DNA from 2 places in the Anaerostipes sp. PC18 genome. Region 1 is predicted to be linked to the other one. Evidence: predicted binding sites of a transcription regulator. Region 1 holds the regulator's gene; the other holds the start of a gene.
What was found. The regulator HrcA, encoded in region 1, represses chaperone genes, less so after heat shock. The targets are predictions, from matches to a motif close to TGTTAGCACTCNNNNNNNNNGAGTGCTAACA.

Region 1 (3,432 bases):
GCCGTCTCCGATCTCAATGATGGATACATCGAAGGTACCTCCTCCGAGGTCATAAACCATGATCTTCTGTTCATTTTCATTGTCCAGTCCATAAGATAAAGCCGCTGCGGTAGGCTCGTTAATGATACGTTTTACATCGAGTCCTGCAATCTTACCTGCATCTTTTGTTGCCTGTCTCTGAGCATCGTTAAAGTAAGCCGGTACTGTGATGACAGCTTCTGTTACTTTTTCTCCAAGATAGTTTTCTGCATCCGCTTTCAGCTTCTGAAGTACCATTGCTGAAATTTCCTGCGGTGTATAGTTCTTGTCATCAATCTTTACTTTGTAATCTGTTCCCATGTGGCGTTTGATAGAAGAAATTGTCTTCTCTGCGTTTGTCACTGCCTGGCGTTTTGCAGGTTCTCCGACGATACGCTCATCTGTCTTTGTGAATGCCACGACAGACGGTGTTGTCCTCACACCTTCTGCATTTGTGATAACGGTTGGTTTTCCGCCTTCCATAACTGCTACACAGCTGTTTGTTGTTCCTAAGTCAATACCAATAATTTTACCCATGATAAATTTCCTCCTAAAATAAATCTTTCTATATTTCCAATGCTTTCGCTTGATTTCCTCAAGTGTCTTACATTTAGTTCGCTACTTTTACCATACTGTGCCGAAGTACGCTTTCTTTATACATATATCCTTTTTGAAGCTCTTCGACCACAACATTTTCTCCGGCTTCTTCGTCTTCCACGTGCATCACCGCATTGTGGAGATTGGCGTCAAACTCTTTTCCCTCGGCATCCATGGCCTTCACTCCCAATTCATCGAGAGTTCCCATAAGCTGCTTATAAATCTGTTCGATGCCCTGAACAAACGGAGAATCTTTTTCTTCTTCCGCCACGGCTGAAAGCCCCCGCTCAAAATTATCAACGACCGGAAGAAGTTTTTCTAAAACTCCCATGGCTCCCATGTCATATCTCTGAACAAACTCTTTGGCCGTCCTCTTTCTGACATTTTCAAACTCTGCCATAAGGCGCTGATACTTATCGGTCAGCTCTTCGATCTGCTGGTCTTTCTCTTTTACCAGATCGTCTGCCTTCTGCTTTTTCGATGCTTTCTTGTCTGCCTTCTTTGTATCTTTTGCTTTTTCTGTTTCTTTCTCTTCTGTCACTGTATTTTCTTTCATTTCCTCTTCCTGAACTTTTTTCTCTTCTTCCATAATGCACCTTCCCTCCTATGTTTTTTTCTTGAACAGATCGTTGATCTCATCCGTCAGATTCTGGAGTGTCTTCACAACCCTCTTGTAATCCATCCGTTTCGGACCAATGATCCCGATCGTTCCGGTTCCGCCTTCCTCCAGTTCATAAGTGGCTGTCACGATGCTGCAGTCGCTCATGTTCTTGACCGGAGCTTCATCTCCGATATAAACCTGGATTCCGTGGTGGTCATCACTTTCCAATGTGTCGCCCACCAGCTTGTTCAGCGCCTTCTTTTCCACTAAAGCATCCAACAGCTCAGTAGCTGTCTCCGGCGAGCCAAGCTCAGGATACTTCAAGATATTGGAAGCACCTCCCGTATAGATCTCCAGCTGATCCGCGTTGTGGATAACGACTGCGATCTCCTCCAGAATCCTTTCCAGGATCTGGCTGTGGATTCCGGCCTGATCCTTCATCGTCTGGATCAGCTCCAGGTTGATTTCCTTCAGGGTCAGCCCCTGGAGAAAGGAGTTTAATAATACGTTCAGTTTCAGGACTTCGTCATTTGCCAGTGGTTTTTCCACGTCGATGATCTGGTTCTTTACGACATTGCCGTCTGCCACGATGACCGCCAGCAGACTGTACTCATCCACCTGGGAAAGCTGCACAAACTTGAGCTTTGTATTTTTGTACTGAGGGGCAGATACCATCGTCGCATAATTCGTACTGGATGCCAGGACATTGGCAACCTGCTTCAGCATCACTTCCATCTTGTCAACTTTCTTGACAAGCTCCAGCCGTTCTTCTTCGTCCGACTCTCTGTCCTGCATCAGCTGGTCCACATAAAAACGATATCCCAGATCCGAAGGTATCCGCCCGGCCGACGTGTGCGGCTGCAGAATGAAACCCAGATCCTCAAGATCCGCCATCTCATTGCGGATCGTAGCGGAACTTAAGTTCAGTCCCTCCATCTTGGAAATCGTCCTGGAACCAACAGGTTCCCCGGTCTCCAGATAATTTGCTATAATCGCTTTTAGTATTAGTCTTTTACGATCATTTAAATCCATGGTATCTTTCCTTTCATTATTAGCACTCAACTCAAACGAGTGCTAATATCTATAACATAAGTTATCACTTTTAAAAATCATTGTCAACCCCTCCTATTATATTTTTTCGTTAAAAAAATAGTAGGAACCTGTTTTTCTGAACATTGTTCCTACTATATCCAATCTTTATCATATTATTTTAATCTTACGGCAAAACCGAAAAAAGTTCTTCTTTCGCTGCATTCAGTTCACCGGCCTGTTCCCTCGTAATCTTTTCAAGCTTCACATGTTTGAGTGCTTTCTTTAAATTTGCTGCTGCATCTCTGATGGCTTTCTTCTTTTCTTTTTCGATCTCTTTCTTGTGCTCTGCAAGATACTGCTCCGCTCTGACAAGCGTCTCTTCCGCCTCATGGTAGGACTGAACCGCTTCTTTGTGTTCCTTATCGAACGCTGCATTTTCCTTTGCATTACGGATCGCCTGTTTGATTTCTTCCTCGGACATATTGGAACTTGAAGTGATTACAACGCTCTGTTCCTTTCCGGTCCCCAGGTCTTTTGCCGATACCTTTAAGATACCGTTGACATCAATATCGAAGGTCACTTCGATCTGAGGCACCCCTCTCACAGCCCGTTTGATCCCCTTGAGCCGGAAATTGCCGATGACCTTGTTTTCATTGGCCATCATACGTTCTCCCTGGAGAACCTTGATATCCACGGCTGTCTGGAAATTGGCGCCTGTAGTAAAAATCTGGCTGTGACGGGTAGGAATTGTCGAATTGCGCTCTATGATCCTGGTAGCCATGCCTCCCATCGTCTCGATGGATAAGGAAAGCGGTGTTACATCCATGAGCAGCACTTCATTGGTTCCGGCCTCTCCTGCAAGTTTCCCTCCCTGGATGGCAGCTCCCAGTGCGACACACTCGTCGGGATTTAAGGACTGGTCCGGACGCTTTCCGGTGATCTCTGCCACCTTCCGCTGTACCGCCGGGATCCTCGTAGACCCTCCGACCATCAGCACCCTGTCGATCTCTCCTGCAGACAGTCCCGCATCCTTCAGCGCGTTTCTCACCGGTTCTTCGGTTTTTGATACAAGGCTGTAAGTCAGCTCATCAAACTTTGTCCTCGTAAGCTGGATATCCATGTGGTGTGTCTCACCCCGTTCCACGACGATGAACGGCAGGTTGATATTTGTCTCAGACATGCTG
Region 2 (3,432 bases), 740 kb from region 1:
CAAGGCTTAATCCTTCCTCATGGATATTGAGAAGAATGCCCCGCTCAGAAAAAATGCTTACCGGCCCCTCTCCTCTTCCCGTATCCAGGACTACATGAAACTTCTGTCCCGATCCGCAGAAAGCCTCTGCCTTCCAGGAAAAATACCATGACTGCTCCTTTGTGATCACCTGAAGGGATGAAAATGCATTTCCTTCCCGGTCAATATGATAAGCTGGTATGATCGAAAACATCTGATCCCCTTTCTGGTGTTTTAAATACCAGCCCTCAAAATAATTCTTCTTTCTTTTTGTCCCCTGAAATGCATTCGGGTTTTTCATGTGTTAAATCCTCCTTTGCTGGATTGTCAATTAAATTTCCTTTATAGTCAAATCTGGAACCATGGCATGGACAGTCCCAGCTTAATTCCTCCGGATTCCACTGGAGGATGCATCCTAGATGCGGACAGGTCAGAGAAACTACGTGGACAATTCCCTTCTCGTCTCTATATGCCCCGGCCTTTTTCCCTTCGTATTCGATCACACCGCCCTGTCCCTTTTTAAGATGCGCCGCCTCTTCATCTGGAATCTTCATTCTCTCCAGTACAAAGTTCCTGGCAGTCACCATCCCCTCTTTTGCCAGCGATTTGGCTGATGCCTTCAGATGAAGCCTCTGAGGTGAAAATACATGGGCAAAGGCATTCCTCTTTTCTATAATATAATCTGTGATCAAAAGAGCAGATGCCATGGAAGAACTCATCCCCCACTTCTTAAATCCTGTTGCCACATACCATCCCGTCTTTGAAAAAGAGTAATATCCAATATAAGGAATAGAATCAATGGTCATACAGTCCTGTGCGGACCAGGCGCTTTCCACCCGGCAATTTCCCCAGTACTGGCGGGCATTTGACTCAAGCATCTGATACTGCCCTCCCAAAAGATTCTCACCCGTCCTGTGGCCTCCGCCGCCGAATAAGAGATATGGTCCGTAAGGTCGAAAAGACAGGCCGTTGTTTGGATCGACTCCCAGATACATATCTTCTATATGATCAGTCCCCGTGAGAGCCAGAACGTAGCTCCGTTCCTGATGCATTCGAAGAAAATAATATCCGGGCCGGTTCATGATGGGATAATGGGTCGTAAAGACGATATTCTCCGCCTCAACGATTCCCCGGTCCGTGATAATTTTGTTCCTCTCCACATCTGTGACAAGGGTCTGTTCATAAATCTCCAGCCCTTCCGCCGCTGCTTTTAAAAATTTCAGCGGATGAAATCTGGCCTGTCCAGTATACCTGACTGCCCCTTTCACGGAAAAGGGGAGTTCTGTCTGTGACGTATAATCAGCCGGAAGGCCAAGTGACTGTGCCGCGTGTACTTCTTCCTTCAGCGCCTCTTCCTGATAATTGGAGTATAAATAGGAAGAGCATTCTTTAAAATCACAGTCGATCTGATGATCCTTTATCAATTCCCTGTATTTTCTCACCGCAGTCTGGTTCATCAGTGCATATTGCCTTGCCTGTTCCCTTCCGACTTCACGGATCAGCTTTTGGTAGATCAGACCATGGGAAACTGTAATTTTTGCTGTAGTCCCCTTTGTCTGTCCGCTGCCGATTCTGTCTGCCTCCAAAACGAGAACTTCTCTTCCCTCCAGTGCCAGGAGATACGCTGTCAAAATTCCGGCTATGCCCCCGCCGATCACTGCAGTCTCAACTTTTTTTCTCCCCTGAAAAGCCGGGAAAGAAGGCATATCCACAGTCTTTTCCCAAATCGTATCCACAAAAATCCCTCCCTTCAATTATTTTTCTTTTTAGGATGGCTCAAATTAATCCGGACTATTCACGGCAGAATTATCAGCACTCATATGAATTGAGTGCTAATTTTCTCTTGACTTTCCCTTTCTGTGGCTCTACAATATTATGCAGAACGGCAGATTCTTGTCCTGCCGAAGAATTGAAAATTAAACCTGTCAATAGAAAAGCAATGCAAAGGAGTGTGTATATCATGGCACAAAAACATGGTAACCTTTCAATTAACAGTGAGAACATTTTTCCAATTATTAAAAAATGGCTGTATTCCGATCATGATATTTTCGTCAGGGAATTGATCTCAAATGGATGCGATGCCATCACAAAACTCCGGAAACTGGCTTCCATGGGCGAATATGAATTTCCGGAAGGTCACAAAGAGGAAATCCAGGTCATCGTTGATGCTAAAGAAAAAACAATGAAGTTTATCGATACCGGCCTTGGTATGACGGCTGAGGAAGTCGAAGAATACATCACACAGATCGCGTTCTCAGGAGCCACAGAATTTTTAGAGAAATATAAGGATAAGACAGATCAGGACCAGATCATCGGACATTTCGGTCTTGGATTCTATTCTGCATTTATGGTAGCCGATAAGGTTTATATCGACAGCCTCTCTTACAAAGATGGTGCGGTTCCGGTACACTGGGAGTGCGACGGCGGTACAGAATATGACATCGAAGACGGCGTCCGGGAACAGGTCGGAACACAGATCACACTGTTTTTAAATGAAGACAGCCTGATGTTTGCCAACGAATCCAAAGTTGAAGAAGTCATTCAGAAGTACTGTTCTTTCATGCCTGTGGAAATCTTTTTGACCGATGCCAATAAAGAACAGGAATATGAGACGATCGACGAATCAGAACTGACCGAAGAGGATGTGGTTGTCGAGCATATCCATGAGGATGCAAAGACCGAAGAAAAGGAAAATGAAAACGGCGAAAAAGAAACGGTCGAGGTTTCTCCCGCAAAAGATCTGGTAAAGATCAATAAGCGCCCGGTATCTTTAAGCGATACTCATCCGCTTTGGATGAAACACCCGAACGACTGCACGGACGAAGAATACAAGGCATTTTATCATAAAGTATTTGCGGATTTCAAAGAGCCTCTGTTCTGGATTCACTTAAATATGGACTATCCGTTTAATCTGAAGGGAATCTTGTACTTCCCGCAGATCAACACGGAGTATGATTCCATCGAAGGAACCATCAAGCTTTACAACAGCCAGGTGTTCATCGCCGACAACATCAAGGAAGTCATCCCTGAATTCCTGATGCTCTTAAAAGGTGTCATCGACTGTCCGGACCTGCCGCTGAATGTTTCAAGGAGCGCTCTCCAGAACGACGGCTTTGTGAAAAAAATCTCCGACTACATTTCCAAGAAGGTTGCGGATAAACTGAGCGGCATGTGCAAGACCGACCGTGAAACCTATGAAAAATATTGGGATGATATCAGCCCGTTCATTAAATTCGGCTATATCAAGGACCAGAAATTCGGAGAAAAGATCAAAGACTACGTTCTGTTCAAGAACATGGATCAAAAGTATTTAACACTCAGTGACCTGGCTCCGGTCCCTGCCGATGAGAAAGACAAGACAACCATCTACTACATTACGGACGAAGTACAGCAGAGCCAGTATATCAATATGTT

Region 2: the regulator HrcA is predicted to act here: its motif matches at 1,826-1,856, upstream of htpG (molecular chaperone HtpG).

The regions. Positions count from the first base shown of each region.
Region 1 is NZ_CP121164.1:1,439,010-1,442,441, reverse strand. It holds gene dnaK (molecular chaperone DnaK) at 1-555, opposite strand, end outside; gene grpE (nucleotide exchange factor GrpE) at 629-1,204, opposite strand; gene hrcA (heat-inducible transcriptional repressor HrcA) at 1,220-2,248, opposite strand; gene dnaK (molecular chaperone DnaK) at 2,433-3,432, opposite strand, start outside.
Region 2 is NZ_CP121164.1:699,183-702,614, reverse strand. It holds gene P8F77_RS03895 (tocopherol cyclase family protein) at 1-319, opposite strand, end outside; gene P8F77_RS03890 (FAD-dependent oxidoreductase) at 267-1,754, opposite strand; gene htpG (molecular chaperone HtpG) at 1,979-3,432, shown strand, end outside.